DNA from 4 places in the Pseudomonas sp. HK3 genome. Region 4 is predicted to be linked to each of the others. Evidence: predicted binding sites of a transcription regulator. Region 4 holds the regulator's gene; each other region holds the start of a gene.

Region 1 (6,018 bases), on a different contig from region 4:
TCTAACGCGTTTTCGGTACCACTGATATTGCCTTGACTGAATTCTTGGCGAACATTATCAACCAGTACCCCACTGCCCACAGGTTTTGTGCCTGTGCCTAAAATACTCGTGGTGTATACATCCGCAAATTCTGCCCGCGACTCTTTAAAGCCCACCGTACTCGCGTTTGCTACGTTATTACCGGTGACCTCTAAATCAATAGAGGCTGCTCTAATACCACTTAAGCCGATGTTAAATGCCATGATTGACTCCTTCGCCCAAACTAACGGGCTAGATAATTAATTTAAAATTTGTTTTACATCCGACATCGGTGCTTTGACGCCGCCAGCTAAATTCAAGGTAATTTGATTATTGGTGCCCAACGTCACGCTATCGACTTTGCCACTCATAGCCGTATCAACCGCTTCACTTTTACCATTGATTGAAGCGGTCACTTCAAATTTATATTCCCCAACTGGGTATGGCACAGGAATGGGGTTACCAGCATCGTCCAATATTTGATTACCTTCTTCGTCAACAAAGTATTCTTTGCGATTTAATAATGAGCGATCAAGTTCAACTATTTTACCATCCATTTCTAAATTCGCACCGTCCCAACGTAATGACATCGGCCCTTTCTCGTGAAACCCCAAACTAATGGTTTCTAAGGTCTGCCCGCTTTTGTTTTTCACTTGTAATGAAATATTCGACGTTGTAGCAGGAATATCACTATAGCTAGCAATGACCTCACCATTAAGTAAGAAACCAAGCTCATTACCTGGGACCACAACTGACTGCCCCACTAATGATGATGCTTGCAATGCTTGACTGGATCTCAATTCCGAGGCCATGTCACCCACTGTACTATTCAAATTTTCAATCCCCTCAACCGAACTAAACTGCGCCAGCTGGGCAACAAATTCTGTGTTGTCTTGCGGCTCGAGTGGGTTTTGATTATTCATTTGTGCAACCAGTAATTTTAAAAAGTCGTTTTTACCCAGCTCATTCGACTTTTCAGTTTCATTATCACTTTTTGCATACTGATCAAGTGCCGTTTGCGACGTCCCGACCCCAGTTACATCAGCCATGGTTTACTCCTGGTGACTTCTCTTTGGTGACTTCTATTTTAAGCCTGACGCCCTGTGGGCGTCTGGCGTTTATAATTTTCAAATCGTCTTTTGGTCTATATTTACAGAGTCTTTTTACAGCATTAATTTTTTCTAGTTGACCTGTGAAAGAAGCTTAATCACGATCCCACTTGAAATGATCGGTCAAGTTGACTTGCCAGTAACACCTTTCGCCAGCAAGTAAACTTTAATTACTTTAAACTCTCATTTATAAATTACTGACCAAGTGTCAGCGTACGCTGTAACATTTGTTTGGCCGTTTTCATCATTTCAACATTCAGTTGATAGCTGCGCGATGAACTCATCATATCTGTCATTTCTTCAACGACATTCACATTGGGATACATAACATAACCCTCTTCATCTGCCATTGGATGATGAGGTTGATAACGTTTTTTAAGTGGCGCATCGCTTTCAATAATGCCCTTCACTTCGACACCGTCACCTATTTGTGAGCGTATATCTAATTTATCACTTAGACCTTTAACGTTATCCCATTGCTTATCAATCACGCTGAACCATGGCTTACGTGCTTTGTACGTTTCATCAATGCTTGAACTCACGGTTTCAGCATTGGCAATATTCGAGGCTGTGGTGTTTAAACGCACTGACTGTGCATTCATACCGGTACCGGCAATATTAAAAACATTGGTTAATGACATTTTTTATTCTCCTTGTCTTAGCGCTCACTAAGATCATTTGCCTTATTAATTACTGGCCTTTAATGGCGCCTTTTAAGCCTCGGAACTTACTGTTTAAAAATTCAAATGACGCGTTGTAACGTAATGCATTTTCTGTGTAAAAAGACTGCTCCATTTGCGTATCAACCGTGTTGCCATCAATAGCGGGTTGGTAAGGGTTACGGAACATTAAATCTGTATCGGTATGCACATTGCCTTCAAGGTGGTGCTGATTGGTTTTATTCATTTCTAACGAGCGATTGCTTTCATTTTCGAGCACCGCATTAAAATCAATGTCGCGCGCTTTAAAATGTGGGGTATCTGCGTTTGCTAAGTTATTGGCAAGAATCTCGGCACGCGACGCACGCAACTGCATAGTTTGAGGGTGGATACCTAACGAATTTTTAAAACCCAATGCTGACATAGAAACCTCTAACTGTTTGGCTGTGCTACTTTGTTTGCCTTTGCAGAGATATAGCAACGCCTATGCCAATCTATTTTTATCATATATTTCAATGACTTAGAGGTTTTTAAGCCATATTAAAAAGCGGCAATGTTTGCCGTTATGTGAAAAAGCGGAAAATGAAATAATCCTTAAAAAGACTATACACTCTTGTTATCTTGGCCATAAAAAAACCCTTAATACCAAGGTATTAAGGGTTTCGAATACAGATGATGAGGTAATTAAGCTTTTTTACGGTAAATAATACCCGGGCTACATTGAACCATCTCATAATGCTCTGGTAGGCCACTGAGTGCTTCGCTGGCCCCTAAAAATAAATAGCCACCAGGCTTTAATGTTCCATGAATCCTAGTGAGAATATCTTTCTTCACGTCACCCGAAAAATAAATCAAAACATTACGACAAAATACAATGTCAAACCGCCCTAGTGTCGAATAAGGGTTAAGCAGATTCAACATTCGGTATTGTACTCGGGCAGCGATATTTGCGTTCACTTTCCAGCTGTCCTCATGTTTAGAAAAATATCGCGTCAATAAATCAGGTGGCATACCTCGCCCTAGTGCCAGTTGATCATAGACGCCCGACTTGGCTCGTTCTAACGCACTGGTCGAAATATCTGTCGCCACTATTTTTTCTGAGGTTAACTTACCTGGGTTCGCACGTTTAAATTCCTCAATAATCATACTGATAGAATAAGGCTCTTGCCCTGTAGACGACGCAGCGCACCACAAGTCTAAACTTTTTTGTTTGGTGCATAACTCAGGTAGTAATTTTTCTTGTAGGATTTTAAATGGATGCGAATCACGAAACCACAGTGTTTCATTTGTGGTCATGGCATCGACCACTCGCTCCCTTAGTCGAGAGTCCGATTCTATTTTTTTCACCAGCCCAGAAAGCGCCGTTAGCTCTAACTCACCCATGATCGCGCGTAAACGGCTCGCAACAAGATACTCCTTGTTGTCCCCTAATAATATGCCACAGACGCGCTCTAAGTAATCTCGAAACAATGCAAAATCCGGTTTGGTAATGTCCATATTATGTTTTATTCCTAGATGCTTTTACCCTTTCAGATACTTTTGACGCTAAAACGTCTGGGTTAAATTTTGCAATAAAATCATCAGCCCCGACTTTTTTAACCATGCTCTGATTAAATACACCACTTAATGATGTGTGCAAAATAATGTGCATTTTATTCATATTTGCATCACTGCGTACCGCCGTTGTCAGTGTGTAGCCGTCCATTTCAGGCATTTCAATATCTGAAATCATCATGGCGTAATATTCAGCCGGATTAACGCCTGACTCGACCATTTCTTTTAAGTGGACCAACGCTTGATGACCATCATTCATTGCTGTCACTTCAACACCTAATGACTCTAAGCATTTCGTCACTTGCTTACGTGCAATTTTAGAATCATCAGCAATCAATACTTTTGGTGCTTCATGTTCAGTGCCCGATTGCGAACTGGCTAATATATCTTCGCTGATGCTTTCTTCCATTGGTGAAACTTCAGATAAAATTTTCTCAACATCGATAATTTCAACTAAACGCCCCTCCACTTCGGTCACGGCTGTTAAGTAATGTTCTCGGCCTGTGCCCTTTGGTGGTGGATGGATTTCTTCCCAGTTCATATTCACGATGCGCTCAACGCCTGAGACTAAAAAGCCCTGAGTCGCGGTATTGTATTCAGTAATAATGACAAAGCACTGCTTAGGATCACCCACCGTCACGTTGCCCGTAGCTAACCCCATATCCATAATCGGGATTGTCCCCGAACGAATATGCGCAACGCCAATCACCACACGATGACTCTTTGGTAAAATGGTTAATCGCGGGCACTGTAAAACCTCTTTCACCTTAAACACATTAATCCCGTAAATTTGCGGGCCATTTAAGCGAAAAAGTAACAGTTCTAAACGGTTTGCCCCTACCAGTTGGGTCCTTTGGTCGACGGAATCAAGTACCCCGGCCATAAACAAACTCCATATGAAAACAACCCCAAATTGGCTGTTCTAATCTCGTTTTTGGCGGCATGCCCTTTGCAGCATTCCCCATATATTGGAACGGCGTTAGTAATCTGCCACTCCCAGCTCCAATGCCCGTGCATTAAGCTGTCTTGTATTGAGAATAGGACAAATTTTGGTGATACACAGAGTTTTTATTTTATTGGTCTTGTTATGCCTACCACTAAGTGGAATAAGCAGCCCATGGTATGAACAACTTGAAACCAGCCTTAAGCAGGCACTGGCAAGCCAACTTGATAACATGGCGCTAAAAATGGGGCTGTCGGACTACCGCTATACTATTGACCTCAACTACCTAGATAGCCGACTTAATCTCACCCCTTGTTTAATACCTTTAAACATCGATGCCCCTCAGCCACTCGAACTGGGACGCTCTCACATAAAAGTAGCCTGCCAAGACACCAGCCCTTGGGCACTGAATGTGCCAACGGATGTCAATTTATTCACGCAGGTGGTGGTGCTTAATCAGCCAGTCTCAAAAGATCAGGTCATTACAGAGGCCCAAATCAACCTACAACGGCAAAACCTAGCCGAGTTACGAAACGGGTACTATCTAAAAAAAGATCAGGTTATAGGTAAACAATCTAAAAGAGCCCTCGCCGGGCAGACTGTACTTAATAGCCACCTGATTAATCCTGCATTGATGATACATAAAGGGGATAAAGTCATGATTATTGCTAGTAAAGGTTCAATGAGCGTAAAAATGCCAGGTGAGGCGCTCAGTGATGGCCGAGAAGGCCGACAAATACGAGTTAGGAATAGCCGATCAGAGCGTATTATTCGTGCAAGGGTCGTGGGGCCAGGTGAGGTTTTAGTCCAATTTTAGGTTTTTTGATAAAAAAATTAAAAAAAAACTAAAGCCTTGCTCAAGCCTGCCGCTATAGGTCTACGAGGAACTCTATTTGTTAGAAAGGTAAGTAAAAATGAACATTAATAAACTCACTACAGGTGTTGGCGGCGGTTCACCCTCGCGCAATACCGAAAAAACCGCAGCAGCAGACTCTGGAGGCCCTAAAACCTCTGAAACAAAAGGCTCTGCCGATGCTAGTGTTAAATTGAGCCCGCAGAGTAAGTCCATTCAGCAAATAGAAGCTGAAGTGGCCAAAATGCCAGACATCGACGACGCCGCAGTCGAACGCATCAAAGGTGCACTCGCCAATAACGAGTACAAAATTGATTATGAGCGTATTGCTGGGCAAATGATTAAGTTTGATGGGCTCCTGAAATAATTAAGGATACGTATGTCAGTGCCAGCATTAAGTGAATTGAACGCGTTATTTGAAAACGAGCAATCCACACTGCAACAGCTTCAAGCTGTACTTGAAGCAGAATCATCGGCACTTCTTGACCGAGACATGCTTGCCATTGAAGGTACCGCCCAGCATAAAATAACGGCCCTTAAAGCCTACCAAGACCAGGTAAACGCACGCTTATCTTTCCTCCTTGAGCATGAATTTGAAGGCTCAGAACACGGTTTACTTGACCTGATTTCCTCATATCCAAACGATTCACACAGTGAGCTAACAGCCCAATGGCAAATCCTTAAACAAGGCTTTGAAGACGTCATAATTCAAAATGAACGCAATGGTATTGTTATCTACTACAGCCAGCTTAGAAACCGTAACTTATTGAATATCTTGCATGGCAGCAAAAATGAGCCAAACTTATATAACGGAAGCGGTGCGGCAAAAGGACAAAGCCAGCGACAAAGCCTAGGTGAAGCCTAACCTAGTGCCACAATGGC
Region 2 (6,018 bases), 270 kb from region 4:
TTGAGCCGTCGCCAACGCTTGCGCGGAGACAAAAATCATAGCGCTACTCTTTTATTATTTTTTTGATTAATATTCAACGCTTAACGTAAACGCTGGATACGCTCACTTTGACTGATGACATCTGTTAAACGAATACCAAATTTATCGTTCACCATAACCACTTCACCATGGGCAATTAACGTTCCGTTAACCAAAACATCTAACGGTTCACCTGCCAATCTGTCTAATTCAATCACGGAGCCTTGATTAAGTTGTAACAAATTACGAATGGGTATTTGGGTATTACCCACTTCCATTGATATCACAACCGAAATATCAAGTATGACGTCAAGTTCTGGCGTGGTTGTATCGAGGTTTTCAGGCTCGTCATCACCATCAAATTCTTCCATGGGCGCCGGTTTAACACCGTCATCCTCATCGTCGTCATCTGTTTCACCGGCTTCTTCCATCGCGGCAGCCCACTCATCCGCTAAGCCTTCATCTTCACCGCTGGCTTCTTCTACGCCACCCGCCACTTCACTTGCTAATGATTCAGCATCGACACCTGACTCTTCCGAACCTTCGCCAGCACCCTCTGTTGGTTCTTCTGTGGTGTTTTCGTCATCACTCATACTGATAATCCATCTTTGTGACTATTATTTATTTTTCGTTTTATTGATTCTTTAATTTTTACTGCCAACACTTCGTTTGATACACCTAATTGTCCGCGGAAAATAGGCGTACCATTTGCCTGTAAAATAAAATCTTCTGGCATATCAATCGGGATCACATCTCCGGTTTTAAATGCCGCCACTTCACGTAATGAAATTTCCTGCTGAACAATGGTGCCATGTATCGGAACTTTGGCGTTCTGGATATCTTCTTGCAAAGATTGCACCCATCTTTCATCAACTTCATCGACGTCGGATTGCACACCGGCATCAAGCACTTCTCGAATGGGTTCAATCATTGAATAAGGTAATGCCACGTGTAAATCACCTCCGCCGCCATCCAATTCAATATGGAATGAACTGACCACCACCACTTCACTTGGGCTAACAATATTGGCCATAGCTGGGTTTACTTCACTGCCGTAGTATTCAAACTCCAAAGGCAAGACGGCATGCCATGCTTCTTTCATGTCTTTAAAAACTTGGCTTAAAATTAACTGCACCACTCGTAATTCAGTGGGTGTAAATTCACGGCCTTCTATTTTTGCATGGCGACCATCACCACCAAAAAAATTATCCACCAATTTAAATACTAATTTAGCGTCAAGAATAAATAAGGCAGTGCCTCTAAGAGGGCGAGCCTTGACCATGTTTAACGAGGTGGGGACATAAAGTGTGTGAATGTACTCACCAAACTTCATGATTTGAATGCCGCCACTGGCTACATCAGCACTGCGGCGTAAGAAATTAAACATACTAATACGCGTATAACGCGCAAATCGCTCGTTAATCATCTCCAAAGTGGGCATGCGCCCACGTACAATTCGATCCTGGCTTGAAAGGTCATAGGACTTAACACCTTCGCCACCACTAGGGTCTTCCGGCTCTATATCACCATCGTCTACCCCGTGTAACAGGGCATCAATTTCGTCTTGACTTAACAGATCTTGCACGAGTCAACGACCCTCTATAAACGGCTAATAGAAAACATGGCAAACATCACTGCATGACATAATTGGTAAATAATATTTGTTCTAAACCACCCTCAATACCGGTTTCTTGTGTTATTAAGCGTTGAATTTCTTCTTGCAGTTTAATACGAACATCCGCTCGACCTTCTGCTGTGCGTAAATGCTCATAACTTTGCTGCCCTAGTAACGAAATGATCGAGCTTCGAATCATAGGGCTGTGCATTTCTAACGCTTCAGCAATGCCAGGGTCACGTGTCATGGCTTCCATGTATATTTGTAAATACCGTTGGCGAGGACCCACTTGATAATTCACAATAAATTCGGGTTTCAATTTGATATAAATAGCAGGCCCCGCAGACGGTGCAGTTTCGACTTCTTCGGCAACGGTATCCTCAGATGTTTCTTCTGCTGGTTCATCATCACCACCCATTAACAACAAAGCGGCTGCGACACCAATGCCTATAACCAATACCGCGATTATGATAATGATGATCAATTTTTTATTGCTTTTGGGTGCTTCTACCGTATCCAATTGCAGTTCTTTTTCGTTCGCCATACGTCACCTTTTTGATGCTTAGTTAAAATCTGCAAGCCTTATGCCACGAACACAAAGAAACCTTTGGGTCTGTAGCGCCAATTTGAATAAGCTATTTATAATGTAAGTGTAGACAAGAACAACAGAAGAGCCTTGCCATCGAGTTATGACGGCAAGGCGAAATACGAAGCGATAAAAATTTAAGCGAAATAGTCCACCAGTGAATCACTTTCCATTGATTGAACCGCTTGTTCATCCGTCAAGTCAGAGTCGGAAAGGTCGCCCGCTATTTCGCCATCACCTGCCAGCCCATCATCAGTGTTTTGACCTTGTTGCTCACGACCTTGTTCAGAGACATTCACATCGGCTAAATTAATACCTTGTTGCTCTAATAGTTCACGCAGCCTAGGAGACTGTGCTTCTAATGCATCACGAACGGTTTGATTATTACTGCCAAACGCGACACTGACTTGATCGTTTTGAACTTTTATTTTCACTTCAAGTGAGCCTAACTCTGGTGGATCCAATTGAATACGAGCAGTTTGTACACTTTCACTGGCCATGATACTGATGCGCTTCGCCACTTGATCATTCCACTGAGGGTGCTGAGGCGGCACATCTAATTTATTAAACGTGGTTGAAAGTTTTTCTGACATCTGGGTTTTAGCGGTATCTGTTTGATCCAGCGCCATGGATTTTGCAGGGTTAGCGTCTTTTAACCCATTTAAGACTGCATCCGCTGTACCGGCTTTAACATCTTGCATCAGGCTAGGTTCTTGCGTTTGTGTAACGGGCGCGGCTGAATTTTCTTTTAAAACACTTAATGTTTTAGGCTGTTCATGGATCGACGTGTCTTCGAGTTCTAGTCCATCTAAGCTCACGTCATCCAACACGCTTTCCATACCAAGTTCATCAAGGTTAATCATTTTACTATTTTGAGCGGCCATACCTGCCAGAGGGTTCACTGCTTGCTGGATAGGCTCGAGTAATTTTTCAGGCTCACCTTGACTGCCTTGCCTCATGGCTAAATCCGATGGCGCTATTTTTACCTGACCATTGGCATCGGTTAACACGCCTTTCATGTCAAGAGCGTCGGTTTCTTCACTATCTAATGGTGCGCTACTTTGTGTTTGAACTTGAAAATGTGGTTGCGCTCGACGCAAACTTTCAAGGTACTGTAACCCTTGCGGAGCATCTCCTTCGCTAGACTGTAAAGTGTCTGGTTGAATATTTTGAGCGTACAGCACACTACTTTCATCGCTGTGTATGTACACCTGAGGTTGCAGCGCAGGGGGACCCATAAAATCAGGATTTAGATCTTCAAGATGGTTATCGTCAAGGGTGTAAGTGTGCGGTAAATAAGCGGCAAATTCTTGCCCTATTGGCATGCTGGCGAGCTCACTCGCCACTTGAAGTTGATCAAAGAAATTTAATCCATTTGCACCATTACTAGTCGTATCGGCAGAAAGACTACTGCTCTGAACTGGGCCTAAAACCCCTGCTTTACCCGTAATAGGCTGAGATAACGGGTTGCTATTAGTAGTTGGTGAAACGAGAGCAAATAAAGGCGATACCGGCATGACTTAACCCAATTAATTCTTTGATACAAAGAATTTGCAATGCTTAGGCCAAGTTTTAAAAAGTTACTGTAATTCTTGAAGTTGGGCTTTAACCAATAAAAATTCTTGTTCTATCTTTTCAAATACTTGTGATACATCATCTAACTTTTGAGCTCGACCTGAGTCTTCAACTGTTTTAAATAATGCAGATAATGACTCTGCGCATACATTGGCACTCGAACCTTTTAAACTATGTGCTAACTCAGCTACTTGGAGGCTATCGGTTGAACTAATAGCCTCTTTTAAAGCGATCATTTTTGTATCACTATCATTAAGATAGGTCATGACAAGATCACCAAAGCTATCTTCCATGATGTCTTTTAATTCTTCTATTTGCGAAATATTCAAGTGGGACATAGCACTTACTCCTCAAGCTGAGTTTTCCATGACAAGCAAACCTGTACTTTGTTGCCTTTACCAAAATAAATAAGACTATCACATAAACTATAAATCAGTGGAATGCCTCGACCACAATAGGCTGAATTATCTTCAGATTTAAGGTTGAAATTGTTGTTATCATATTTAAATCCCTCGCCACTGTCTTCAACCACAATGGTGAGCTTACCACCCTTATCGAGTGGTTCAAGATCAAAGTCAAACTTAACAAATGTATCCTTTAAAGATTCCATAGCGATATTACGTAAACGATAATATTCCGCAAAGCCATCAGCTGTTTTTTTAAGATCCGAACTTAAACCTAATACACCGTGTTCAAATGCATTAGAGAATAGTTCCGCCATTAACGTATAAAGTTGACCACTTAAGTTACGCAGTGCAGGTACATCATTAAGTATATTCAACATGACGGGAAGAGGATTAAATGTTTTTAGGGTCTCGTCTCTTAGGGTGTAGACCATATTCCAATCGGTCGGGCCCGTCACTGCACCACTGGATAAATCAATATCAACTTTGGCAATCTCTGACTCATCCACCATTGATAACTCTAATAAAGTGGTATCATCATCACGACCATTCTCGCCTGCGAATTGATTCACATTTTTCAAAATATTATCGAAAAATAATTCACTATCAGGTTCATCAAAAATAGCAAATAAGCGCTCATCACCAAATAGTTCGCCCTCCGTATTACGGGCTTCTATGATGCCATCAGACCACATATAAAGTTTATCACCCGGAATAAATCTAAACGTGGCAGTATCGGCATCAAATGCTTGTGATGACAACACACCCAGCGGCAAATGGTTTGATTTAATGCGTTCAATTTCTCCGGTTTCTTTACGATATAACCCAAAGTCCGGTAACCCACCCATCCAAACTTCTATTTCTTGGCGTCTGAAACTTAAATTCACCATACAGGTACAGCAAAAGTAACCTACTGGCAGTATTTTTTTTAGTTTGATATTTATTTCGCGTAAAATATCAACCATGAAGAAGCCTTTGGCTGTCATACCATAAAATATTTCAGCAAGGGGCATCGCACCAATCGCAGCGGGCAAGCCGTGTCCGGTAAAGTCACCTAATAGAATATGAATACTGCCAGAAGGTTTGCGTGCTGCGAGCAAGACGTCACCATTAAAAATAGAGAATGGTGACAACATGTGTTTAATATTGGGTAGATCTAAACAACCACTGTGGGCCACATTATCATAAACGGCTCGAGCCACCTGTTGCTCATGGCGCATATGTTCATTATTTTCTCTAATGACATCTCGCTGATCTTGTAGAGTATTATGCATTTTGAGCATACGACTAAATGCATTAATTTTAGCCTGCAAGATAATTTTGTTGTACGGTTTTGAAATGAAATCATCGCCACCGCTTTCAAGGCACGTAGCAAGATCAGACGCTTCTTGTAGGGAGGTTAAGAAGATAATGGGGACCATATCTTCACCTGCTAATGCCTTAATAGACTTAGCAGCTTGCTGCCCATTTAAGTTGGGCATAATGACATCAAGTAAAATGATATCGGGTTTGTGTTCTAAAAATTGATTAATGGCTTCGTTGCCATCAGCCGCTTCACACACGCTGTGCCCCATTTTCTTAACAATGGCACACAGTATCATTCGGTCAGATTGATTATCATCCGCCACCAATATATGCAGTGGTGTTTCATCCATAGCGGACCTCAGCTATACCGTTTATTCGATCGTAAACAGTTGCTCAAAGTTAGAAATCGTTAAAATCTTTTTAACATCCGCATTACAGCGGCTAATACGAACATTGGCACTTTCTCCGCCAGCATGGTCACGTAGTAGTAGTAACATGCCTAAAGCAGAACTATC
Region 3 (6,018 bases), on a different contig from region 4:
GTTTCTGTGGGCTATCAATTTTAATACCTTAAGATCACATTTTTGAACAAATAAAAAGGGATTTAATTAATTTTAAATCCCTTTTTTACACCCTATTTAACCACTCCGTTATATCAATAAATACTGATCACTAGTAACGCATTGATTAAATGTATTTTTGTGATATCTTTGCCGCGATTTTTATAATGCACATATATCGGATACATATAACATAATGAAATATACACTAGCCGCAGCGTGCTTACTTGCCTCTTCAAGCGCGTTCGCACAAGAAGGCAACGCTATGATTACAGGCTTCAACTACACAAAAAGCCTTTCTGCAGAAGCAAAAAAAACCTATGATAGACCTGACCGTGAATACACAGAAGATATTAGCACTAAAGCATTCGGCGTATATTTAGGCTACGTCAATGAAAAAAATAATCGGTTTTTAGTATCTTATTCAAAAGCAGATGTTGATTTTGATCGCTCCCCTGCCTCAGAAGATATCACTGGTTTTGATTTAGATTGGCAGTTTGTTTATGGCCAAGATCAAATTCAGCCTTATTGGGGAATCGGATTTGGCTTCCACTCAATTAAAGATGCTGCAATTCTTTCTGGTAGCAACAAAGATGGTGATTCTTTGAATGGTGCATCCTTTCAAATGTCAGCTGGCATTAAAGCCGCAATTAACGAACAAGTTGAATTAGATATTTCTATTCAAAGAAAAGCGTATGCATGGCAGTCAATCCACATATTAAATATTGATAACTATGGTTATAGCTACAGCTATTACTCAGAGTCTATTGATACAGCTTACGCTCAAAATTCACTTAGCATTGGCCTTGGTTTTAAATTTTAATTATTATTACTAATGGTTGTATTGATGCAGCCCTTTTTATCACATCCAAATAAGCACCACATACTGCAAAATATCAAATTCTGCCTCAGACTACTGACTGACACAATATTAAAAACATTATAATTTTAAGACAGCGGCAGTTCAAACCCATAAAAAAAGCGCTTACCTAAGTAAGCGCTTTTTGTTTTAACTCAAAAAGATTATGAACTAATAATTAGCCATTAATCTTCTGAAGTGGATGCAATTTTATGGATCGATAAATCCGCACCGTTGTATTCTTCTTCTTGAGTTAAGCGTAAGCCAGCAATGGCGCCAACCAAACCGTAAACCGCAAAGCCACCGATTAGAGCAACCGCCACACCACTTAATGAACCCACAAGCTGTGACATAAAGGTTACGCCACCCATACCACCTAAAGATTCCAAGCCAAAGATGCCCGCTGCAATCCCACCCCAAAGACCACACAAGCCGTGTAAAGGCCAAACACCTAACACATCGTCAATGCGTGGGAATTTATTTTGAAACAACGTAAAAGTGTAAACGAATAGCGCACCTGCTACACCGCCCACAACTAACGCGCCCATTGGGTGAAATAAATCAGAACCGGCACACACAGCCACTAAACCAGCAAGTGGGCCATTGTGAATGAAACCAGGGTCATTTTTGCCCATTAACATCGCCACCAATGTACCGCCAACCATGGCCATTAATGAGTTTACTGCCACAAGGCCGCTGATGCCGTCCATTGTTTGCGCTGACATGACATTAAAGCCAAACCAACCAACCGTTAGAATCCAAGCACCTAACGCCAAGAAAGGAATACTTGATGGCGCAAACGCAACCGGACGACCTTCACGGTAACGACCCGTACGCGCACCTAATAAGATAATCGCGGCCAGTGCAATCCAACCACCCATGCCGTGCACAACAATAGAGCCAGCAAAGTCATGAAATTGCGCACCAAACGTGGCTTCTAACCATGCTTGATAGCCAAAGTTACCGTTCCAAATTAAACCCTCGAAAAACGGGTAAACCAAACCAACAATCAATGCTGACGCAATTAAGAACGGGTAAAATTTCGCACGCTCAGCAATGCCGCCCGACACAATCGCAGGGATGGCAGCAGCAAAGGTTAATAAGAAAAAGAACTTAACTAATTCATAACCGTTTGTTTGTGAAAGCTCATTTGCATTCGCAAAGAAGTCAGCACCATACGCCACGGTGTAACCCACAAAGAAGTAAGCAATGGTGGATACTGCAAAATCGGTAATAATTTTAACCAAGGCATTAACTTGGTTTTTATGACGTACAGTACCCACTTCTAAAAAAGCAAAGCCTGCGTGCATAAAGAACACCATGATGGCGCCCAATAAAATAAAGAATGTGTTTGAGCTGCTAACTAGGGTTTCTACAGCACTGTTGATGTTTTCCACAACAATCCCCTCTTATATGCACCTTAAATCAGCAAGAGCCATTGCTGCTAAGGTGTCGTCTTATAGTTAATAGTGATTAAAGCGTCTCTGCTTAGTTCACCGCTTAATAATGACTCAACTTAATGCATGCAGCATGCCAAGTGCGTCATTTTAAAGCACCACATTAAAAGAAGGGGTGACAAAAACTGGGCGAAAATAGCATTCACCCAGTTTTTATAGGCACTAAGAAGAGGCTTTGATTAAAAAGCACTGATGAATTTTTTGATTACGAGCAAAGTCTTGGGGAATACTTTGCGCACTTATATCCTCAATTACGAACTGATTTAGTGCGTCATGCTCCATTTTGAAGCGCCTAAAGTTATTCGAGAAAATTAATGTCCCACCAGGGCGCAAAATCCCCATGGCCAAAGTAATCAACTTCACGTGGTCGCGCTGAACATCAAAAATGTCCGACATACGCTTGGAGTTAGAAAAGCTTGGCGGGTCCATAAAGATTAAGTCATAGCGCTCTTTATTTTGCTGCGCCAGTTCTAGCCACGTTACACAATCAGCCTGTACAAATTCATGGTTGGTATCGGCCAAGCCATTCAATGCAAGGTTTTTGCGCCCCCAGTTAAGGTATGTGTGAGACATATCAACGCTGGTAGTTGAACGCGCACCACCCACCGCAGCATGCACACTGCCCGCACAGGTGTAGCTAAATAGATTTAAGAAGTCTTTGTTTTTTGACCACGCACCAATATCAGCACGAATAGGTCTGTGATCTAAAAACAAACCGCTGTCTAAATAGTCTTTAAGGTTAATATAAAAACGGCAATCGCCCTCTTGCACTTCAAAGAACTGCTCTTGCTTGTCTTGTTTTTCATACTGGCGCTTGCCCTTTTGCATCATGCGCTGCTTTAACACAACTTGCCCACGGTCGATTTTTAACGCAACGGGTACAGCATCCAACACGTCACGCAAACGGTTTTCTGCTTTTTCTGGGTCAACCGATTTAGGTGGTGCGTATTCTTGAACATGTACCCACTTATCGTACACATCGATAGCAACCGAGTACTCAGGCATATCGGCGTCATACAAACGGTAGCAATTGGTGTTTTGTTTTTTCACCCAAGGTTTTATTTTTTTCAGATTTTTTTGCAAACGGTTACACACCATTTGCGCGCCCTCGCCAAGCGTCGCAGCTTCATATACTGCTGTGTTCGCAGGCTCGCTTTCTTCTAGTTGAGCTTGGGCTTGAGCCTTTTCACTTGAACCCTGCGAGATGGTATACAAAAATAATTTTGATGAAATCGCACCATTATAAAACTGATATTGTTTATGAGCGCGCATTTTAAATTGGTAGGCTTGACCTGGGTTACCGGTAAAAATACCCAGCGTCCAATTGGCAAAATGCTGCTTAACTAAGCGACCAAATGCCGAATACAAAGAGCCAATGGCCACTTCGTCACTTAAGCGTTCACCGTAAGGCGGGTTACACAATACTAGGCCAGCTTCAGGTAGCCCTTTTTCTTTGTGCAGTTCATTTAGTGTTTGCGTTTTAAAATGAATAAAATGCATCACACCAGCACGGCGTGCGTTATCACGCGCTTTATTTAAAACCGATTCATCCATGTCGTAACCGATCAAGGTTAATTCAGCTTCTGATTCTTGCGCCGCTAATTTACGTGCTTGTGCATCGTCTTTAATGGCTTGCCATGGTTGCGGCTGAAAATTTTGCCATTTCTCAAACGCAAAACCTGCACGCAATAAACCCGGTGCAATATCAGCCGCCATTAACGCCGCCTCAATCAGCAACGTGCCCGAACCACACATAGGGTCAAGCAGTGCGCCATCTTCTTGCTTCATCACATCAGGCCAGCCTGCACGCAACAATAATGCAGCCGCTAAATTTTCACGCAGTGGCGCTAAACCTTGGCTTTGACGATAGCCACGACGGTGCAGTGATTCACCTGCCATATCTAACGACACAGAAACTGCATCGCGACTTAAGCGCACGTGAATACTAATATCAGGCTGATCCGAAATATCTGGGCGCGTGCCGGTTTTATCACGAAAGTAATCACATACCGCATCTTTAACTTTTAATGCACCAAAATGGGTATTGCGAATATCGTCATTGGTGCCCGAAAAATACACACGAAACGTTTGGCCATCGCTTAAATGCTCAGTCCATGGGATCTCAAGTAATTGCTTGTACATATCATCGGCATTGGCCACCGGAAAATGCGCCAATGGATACAGTACTCGGCTGGCCAAGCGCGACCACAAGCAAATTTTATAGCCTATGATGTGGTCAGGCTCGCAACTGACAAATGCCACCCCTATTTTTACGGCTTGCGCGCCCAAATCGGTTACTTCTTTGGCCAGCAAAGACTCCAAACCTTTAGGGCAAGTGACGACCATTGATTGTTGTTCTATTTCATTCATGCACGCATCAACTTTTTATCTAATTTTGGCTTTGCCATTTAAGTTAAGAGCATGCGCTCTACACTGGCGATGTTTGTGTAATTTAAATCCGTTTACAGATCAATCACTTAGAATTTAATAACTTTTGGATCTAATAAAAATCCGTTAAAGAACAAATAAATCATTAACATGGGGCTGTAACCTATCCATACTGAAATCTGTGTTAGGCAATTTTTAATGCCTAATACATGTTCAACATTTTCAAACAGAGGCAACGACGTATGAGAAGACAGAAGCGTGATATGGATCGCCGAGCATTCCAAAAAGGTTACATGGCAGGCGTTCAAGGTCGATCTAAAGACCTATGCCCAGATGGCACTGCCCACTTTAATTGGATGAGTGGCTGGCGTGAAGGTCGAGCTGATCACTGGGACGGCTACTCAGGCGTAGCTGGTGTACATCGACTTCCGGTTTAACTCACACTTACAACAAATTCTCGCTTAAATCATCAGGGCCCTAAAGGGGCCCTTTTCAATTCTAAAGCACATCAATTTATTTATTAAACTAGCGGCTCTTTATGGCTGCAATTGCATCGTTGGCTTGGGCAATAAGCTTTGGCCCTTCGTAAATAAAGCCCGAATAAATTTGCACTAAATCGGCACCCGCTTTCATCTTATCGGCCGCAGACGCACCATCAACAATACCGCCCACACCAATAATCGGCATTTTGCCATCTAAGGCAGCACTTAACCATTTAAGTACCTGTAATGAGCCTTCTTGTACGGGTAAGCCACTTAGACCACCCGCTTCGCTGGCAAACTTATGGCCTTGCACTGCATTGCGCTCAAGCGTGGTATTGGTGGCAATAACGCCATCCATTTGAGTCTCGATTAGAGTCTTAGCCACCAGCTGTGTTTCTTCTTCGCTCATATCTGGTGCGATTTTCACCAAGATTGGCGTGTATTTTTCATGCTGTTTCTCAAGTTTCAGTTGAGCTTCTTTAAGTACTGACAGCAGTGAGGTGAGTGACTCGCCAAACTGTAAAGAGCGCAGCCCTGGGGTATTGGGGCTTGAGATATTAACGGTGATGTAATCCGCGTATTCGTAAGTTTTTTCTAAGCAGATAAGGTAGTCGCTATTGGCGTCTTCAACTGAGGTATCAAAGTTTTTACCGATGTTAATGCCCAAAATACCGTTGTATTTTGCCTTTTTGACTTGTTCAACAAGGTGGTCAACCCCTTTATTATTAAAGCCCATGCGGTTAATGATCGCTTGGTGTTCAGGTAAACGAAACAATCTAGGTTGCGGATTACCCGGTTGAGGGCGGGGTGTAAT
Region 4 (6,018 bases):
GATTGCCTTTATTTATGGCTTTCGCCGTAAAGGGCGAGTTGGTCGCAGTGCCGGTACCCTGTTGTTATTAGCCTATGTTAGTTATTTAGGTTTACTATTCACTCAAGCCTGATCCTAAGACAGTTGTAAGGTAAAGAATAAAGATGCGATCTATCAGTTACATTGAATCCGCTCAGCGTACCATCAAGGCTGAGCGAAATGCCGTAAACGGCATGCTGAACAAACTCGATAACACCGCTTTTAACAAAGCCTGTGAATTAATGATTCATTGCAAGGGCCGTGTTGTGGTCTCAGGCATGGGTAAATCAGGGCATATCGGCAATAAAATCGCCGCTACATTAGCCAGCACCGGCACACCCAGCTTTTTTGTGCACCCAGGTGAAGCCGCCCATGGTGACATGGGCATGATCACCGCAGACGATGTGGTGATTGCTTTATCTAATTCTGGCGAATCATCTGAAGTTACTACCCTTATTCCGCTGATTAAACGCTTACATGTGCCATTAATCGCCATGACAGGCAATGACAACTCAACGCTTGCCAAAGCCGCCGACAGCCACCTTAACGTAGGTGTCGATAAAGAAGCTTGCCCCCTAGACCTAGCACCAACCTCCAGCACCACTGTTGCCCTAGTCATGGGAGATGCACTGGCCATATCATTACTTGAAGCTCGCGGCTTCACCGCAGAAGAGTTTGCGTTTAGCCACCCTGGTGGCAGCCTAGGACGTCGCCTACTGCTTAAAGTAAAAACCATTATGCATTGCGGCAGCCAGATCCCAAAAGTGGCGCTAGGGACTCCCATTAAAGACGCACTAATGGAAATGACACAGAAAGGCCTTGGCATGACCACCGTGCTCACCCCTGAAGGCACACTGGCTGGTATCTTTACCGATGGTGATTTACGTCGAGCGTTAGATAAAGATGTGGACTTTCATACCACACCCGTAGAGCTTGCTATGACTAAAGATTGCGCCACGATTAACCCCGAAAAATTAGCGGCTGAGGCGCTTGCGGTCATGGAAGAAAAGAAAATCAATGCACTCGTGTCCCTAGATAACGGCCAAGTAGTGGGGGTTATCAATATGCATGACTTGCTACGAGCTGGAGTGATTTAATGCGCAAGCGTTATATCCTCACGATTCTCACCGCTTTGGCCGTGGTGGCCTACCTTGCACTGGACGACCACCAAGCCACCGTCGAGATTGTTGCCCAAGACCTCATCGATCAAGAGCCTGATTACATCGTCGAAAACTTAGCGGCGCACAGTTTCGAAAATAACGGTGAACTTTCACGCAAAATCAATGCGCTTAAAGCAACCCATTTCCCTAAAAACGACATCACCGAACTAAAGGAGCCTTCTATTATTCTTTATGAAGCAGGCGAGCCTAGATGGGGTGTGCGCAGTGACACCGGCCACCTACAGCAGCAAAAAAATATATTGCTAAAAGGCAATGTGACAATTGTGCCACTAAGCCCGAAAGGGGGTGATTTCACCCTATCAACAAACAGCCTAAATATAGACTTAATCAGTCAAATAGCCGACACTGATGATCCAGTTGCCATTGAAAGTCAATACAGTGAACTACTCGCTACTGGTATGACTATTTTATTAGATACGCAATTTGTAAAGTTTAAATCACAAGTGAGAGGACGCCATGATCCAAAGGCACAGTAACATTCTCATCACCCTCGCCCTTTTGCTCAGCAGCCTTAACTGCTTCGCATTACCAGGGGATAGCGAACAAGAAATTCACATTGCCAGTGACTCCGCCTCTTTAGATAAAATAAAAGGTGAAATTATTTACGTCGGCAATGTAAAAATGCAACAAGGTTCACTGAACATTGAAGCTGAAAAAATCGTTTTATTTCGCACGACGGAAGGCTTACAAAAAATCGTTGCCAAAGGAACACCCGCACGCTATGAGCAAACGTTAAACGCCAATGAAGGTAAAACCCTTGCCTATGGTGAAACCATTATTTACAACACAAAAATTGATCAATTAACATTATTGAATAATGCGGGCCTTGAAAAACAGGGTAATATTTTTTCTGGTGAAAAAATTGTATACCTAATAAAAGAACAAAGAGTAAAAGCTGAAAGCCAAGAACAAGAAAATCGTATCCACATGGTAATTCAGCCTAAAAAGGATAAGGAACCTTAACGCAATGGCAATATTGCAAGCGCAAAATTTAGCGAAAAGCTACGGCCCACGCCAAGTAGTTAAAGATGTTTCCATATCCATTGAAAGCGGTCAAATTGTAGGCTTACTTGGACCCAACGGTGCAGGTAAAACAACCTGTTTTTACATGATTGTAAACTTGGTTGCGTCAGACAAGGGCCGTGTATTAATTGATGACACTGATATTACCGATTTACCCATGCATGGCCGCGCGCAAAAAGGAATTGGCTACTTGCCACAAGAAGCCTCCATTTTTCGTAAGCTCACCGTCGCCAATAACATCATGGCCATCTTAGAAACCCGCAAAGAATTAAGCCATACTGAACGCAAAGAAAAACTTGAAAGTTTATTAGATGAATTTCATATTCAACATATTCGTGACAGCTTGGGCATGGCGTTATCCGGTGGTGAACGACGTCGAGTAGAAATTGCCAGAGCCCTTGCGGCTGAACCGTCATTTATTTTATTAGACGAACCATTTGCGGGCGTTGATCCCATATCGGTCGGCGATATAAAAAGTATTGTAAAACAATTAAAAAAACGCGGTCTAGGTGTACTGATTACCGACCATAACGTACGTGAAACACTTGATATCTGCGAGAAAGCTTATATCGTAGGTAATGGTCATATCATCGCTGAAGGCTCCGCTGACGATGTGTTATCGAACCAACAAGTGAAAGATATTTATTTAGGTGATGACTTTAAGTTGTAATCTTGTATATTCATTACAATGGGTCAAACGCGCTATGGGATTAAGCAGTAATATATGAAAGCCTCGCTCCAATTAAAAATGGGTCAACAGCTGACCATGACTCCTCAGCTGCAACAGGCCATTCGTTTATTACAGCTTTCAACACTGGACCTGCAACTAGAAATTCAAAATGCATTGGATTCAAACCCATTGCTGGATGTTGACGAAGAGTTTGAAGGCGATAACAATCAAGACATCAATTCACAAAGTGAAGAGAAAGTCGAAGTAGTCACCCCAAGCGACGAACACACATCAGATGAACCAACCGCTGCCGATGATTGGAGCGAAAATATTCCTGATGAGCTTTCAACAGATAGCGATTGGGACGATACTTGGCAAGCCTCTGCTGCCCCTACTTCCATGACTGAGAATCATTCATCAGGTTCGTCCGGTGAAGATTACGATATGGACAGCCGTAACGGCAGCACTGACGACCTGCAAGACCATTTGTTATGGCAACTTAACCTAACTCCAATGTCAGATAACGATCATCTCATTGCGATCAATATCATTGAGGGCGTAGATGATGACGGCTATCTAAAAGTACAGCTGGATGAAATTGTCGAATCACTTGACCCTGAATTAGACATCGAATTAGACGAAGTAGAAGCGGTGCTCAACCTACTTCAACAGTTCGAGCCAAGCGGTGTTTGCGCGCGAAATCTACAAGAATGCTTATCGTTACAATTGCGCCAATTACCACAAGAAACACCATGGTTACCGTTAGCTCAAACATTGATTGACCAATACATTGATTTACTCGGTGCAAAAGATTACGCAGCACTGATGCGTAAACTAAAAGTCAAAGAAGAAGAGCTGAAAACAGTCATTCGCGGCATTCAAGAATTAAACCCGCGTCCGGGCTCCCAAATTGACCCACAAACCAGTGAATATGTTATTCCTGATGTTATGGTGCGTAAAATCAAAGGGGAGTGGCGTGTTGAGCTAAACCCTGAGATTGCGCCAAAACTGCGCATCAATGACCACTATGCGTCTATGGTGAAGCGCGCAGATAGCAGTGCTGACAACAACTTCATAAAAGACCATTTACAAGAAGCACGCTGGTTCTTGAAAAGCTTACAAAGTCGTAACGATACGTTGTTAAAAGTCGCCATGAAAATTGTGGAATACCAACAAGACTTTTTAGAACAAGGGGATGAAGCAATGAAGCCCCTTGTGTTACATGATATTGCTGAAGCCGTCGGTATGCACGAGTCCACAATTTCACGTGTGACCACACAAAAATACATGCACACACCAGCGGGTATTTTTGAGTTAAAATATTTCTTCTCAAGCCATGTTAGTACCACCAGTGGTGGTGAGTGCTCTTCCACGGCTATACGAGCTATGATTAAAAAACTCATCGCCGTAGAAAGTGCGAAGAAGCCGTTAAGTGACAGTAAAATTGCGAATATCTTAGAAGAAGAAGGCATTAAGGTTGCACGTAGAACCGTAGCCAAGTACCGTGAGGCGATGCACATTCCACCGTCAAACGAGCGTAAACGCTTGGTTTAATTGTTTGCCTACCTGTTTTGGTAAACAGCTACACTGGTTTTTCGCCGGTAGCCTATACTAAAGGTTATCAGCACATTCACGTACTCCATTTCGGAGTGCAGACAGTAGGAGCCATCTATGCAAATTAATATCAGCGGCCACCATGTTGAAGTGACTCAAGCCCTTAAGGACTATGTCCACTCCAAGATAGAAAAACTGGAACGACACTTTGATAATATTACCAATGTACAAGTGACGCTCACTGTGGAAAAAGTAACCCAAAAAGCAGAAGCCACCATGCATGTATCTGGCGCTGAACTACATGCCAATGCTGACAATGATGATATGTATGCAGCAATTGACGGCATGACCGACAAGCTAGACAGACAACTAATTAAACACAAAGAAAAAATGGTTAATCACCGTCACGGAAGTAATCACTAACGTCATATGACCTCTCGTATCTCAAATATCTTAACCCCTGAGCGCACCCAAATGGGTGCGCAATGCAGTAGCAAAAAGAAGCTAATACAACATGTTAGTCAATTCCTTGCTTCCAATATCAAAGATGCTCAAGCTGATGACATCTATGAACGCCTCATTGCAAGAGAAAAACTCGGCAGTACCGGTATTGGCGAAGGCATAGCGATCCCTCATTCTCGCTTAGAGGAATGTGAAGACACCATTGGTGCTCTCTTCATTCTTGATGAACCCATTGATTACGACTCAATTGACCGTAAACCTGTCGATATCGTATTTGTGTTATTAGTGCCAGCTGAAGCCACTGAGCAACATTTACAAACCCTTAGTATGTTGGCGGAAAGATTCAGCCAAGAAGAATATCGTAATAAATTACGCTCCGCTAAGGGCCATGACGAGCTGTATCAACTGGCAACGGCTTAATAAACAAAACGAAAGGTTATGACATGAAACTTGTGGTTATCAGTGGACGCAGCGGTTCGGGTAAAAGTACCGCCTTAGACCTACTTGAAGACCTGGGTTTCTATTGCATTGATAACCTGCCTGTTGGCTTATTACAAAACCTGCTTGACCAAATTCAATCCGGCCAAGGGCAAATGAGCTCTGTTGCCGTGAGTATTGATGCGCGTAATATTCAAGCGGATTTAGCTAACTTCTCTGAAATCATTCATCAACTTGACCGCAAACAATGTCAACTTGAGATTATTTACCTCGACGCCCACAGCGACACATTGCTGACCCGCTTTAGCGCCACACGACGTAAGCACCCACTTACCGGGCCAGATGTACCGCTTCTTGAAGCCATCGACAGAGAAAAAGCCGTACTGCAACACATTGCAGATATGGCAGATTTAACCGTGGATACCACTCACTTATCGATGCACCAATTACGTAGCATGATCAAAAGAACGCGTGGTGCAAAAACAAGGTGCAGACATGTCACTGCTGTTTGAATCCTTCGGTTTCAAGCACGGTATCCCTAAGGACAGCGATCTTGTGTTTGATGTGCGCTGCTTACCTAACCCTTATTGGGACCCAGCTTTGCGCCAATTCACGGGCCAAGATCCTTCGATTCAGGCGTTTTTACAAGATGATGAGCATGTGATCGAAATG

Evidence for each region. Region 4 encodes sigma-54, which starts transcription at its own class of promoters, with help from an activator protein. Its sites were predicted from a motif close to ANTGGCATNNANNTTGCTNT; they were not measured.
Region 1: flgB (flagellar basal body rod protein FlgB) is a predicted target of sigma-54. The motif match lies at 2,261-2,280, and genes of this name have one in related genera.
Region 2: ACU6U9_RS13265 (flagellar basal body-associated FliL family protein) is a predicted target of sigma-54. The motif match lies at 2,206-2,225, and genes of this name have one in related genera.
Region 3: ACU6U9_RS19150 (ammonium transporter) is a predicted target of sigma-54. The motif match lies at 2,396-2,415, and genes of this name have one in related genera.

Annotation. Positions count from the first base shown of each region.
Region 1 is NZ_JBREXD010000003.1:1,393,598-1,399,615, forward strand. It holds gene ACU6U9_RS22060 (flagellar hook-basal body complex protein) at 1-242, opposite strand, end outside; gene ACU6U9_RS22065 (flagellar hook assembly protein FlgD) at 279-1,067, opposite strand; gene flgC (flagellar basal body rod protein FlgC) at 1,322-1,768, opposite strand; gene flgB (flagellar basal body rod protein FlgB) at 1,818-2,210, opposite strand; gene ACU6U9_RS22080 (CheR family methyltransferase) at 2,471-3,283, opposite strand; gene ACU6U9_RS22085 (chemotaxis protein CheV) at 3,285-4,223, opposite strand; gene flgA (flagellar basal body P-ring formation chaperone FlgA) at 4,393-5,100, shown strand; gene flgM (flagellar biosynthesis anti-sigma factor FlgM) at 5,198-5,503, shown strand; gene ACU6U9_RS22100 (flagella synthesis protein FlgN) at 5,516-6,001, shown strand.
Region 2 is NZ_JBREXD010000002.1:496,984-503,001, forward strand. It holds gene fliO (flagellar biosynthetic protein FliO) at 1-39, opposite strand, end outside; gene fliN (flagellar motor switch protein FliN) at 81-515, opposite strand; gene fliM (flagellar motor switch protein FliM) at 608-1,603, opposite strand; gene ACU6U9_RS13265 (flagellar basal body-associated FliL family protein) at 1,650-2,177, opposite strand; gene ACU6U9_RS13270 (flagellar hook-length control protein FliK) at 2,357-3,736, opposite strand; gene ACU6U9_RS13275 (Hpt domain-containing protein) at 3,800-4,132, opposite strand; gene ACU6U9_RS13280 (SpoIIE family protein phosphatase) at 4,138-5,853, opposite strand; gene ACU6U9_RS13285 (STAS domain-containing protein) at 5,875-6,018, opposite strand, start outside.
Region 3 is NZ_JBREXD010000003.1:789,800-795,817, forward strand. It holds gene ACU6U9_RS19140 (porin family protein) at 1-24, shown strand, start outside; gene ACU6U9_RS19145 (outer membrane protein) at 215-841, shown strand; gene ACU6U9_RS19150 (ammonium transporter) at 1,063-2,274, opposite strand; gene rlmKL (bifunctional 23S rRNA (guanine(2069)-N(7))-methyltransferase RlmK/23S rRNA (guanine(2445)-N(2))-methyltransferase RlmL) at 2,497-4,704, opposite strand; gene rmf (ribosome modulation factor) at 4,965-5,159, shown strand; gene ACU6U9_RS19165 (quinone-dependent dihydroorotate dehydrogenase) at 5,248-6,018, opposite strand, start outside.
Region 4 is NZ_JBREXD010000002.1:769,213-775,230, forward strand. It holds gene ACU6U9_RS14605 (calcium/sodium antiporter) at 1-112, shown strand, start outside; gene ACU6U9_RS14610 (KpsF/GutQ family sugar-phosphate isomerase) at 144-1,115, shown strand; gene lptC (LPS export ABC transporter periplasmic protein LptC) at 1,115-1,675, shown strand; gene lptA (lipopolysaccharide transport periplasmic protein LptA) at 1,656-2,162, shown strand; gene lptB (LPS export ABC transporter ATP-binding protein) at 2,167-2,892, shown strand; gene ACU6U9_RS14630 (RNA polymerase factor sigma-54) at 2,947-4,446, shown strand; gene hpf (ribosome hibernation promoting factor) at 4,564-4,869, shown strand; gene ptsN (PTS IIA-like nitrogen regulatory protein PtsN) at 4,876-5,328, shown strand; partial or broken gene rapZ (RNase adapter RapZ) at 5,352-6,018, shown strand, end outside.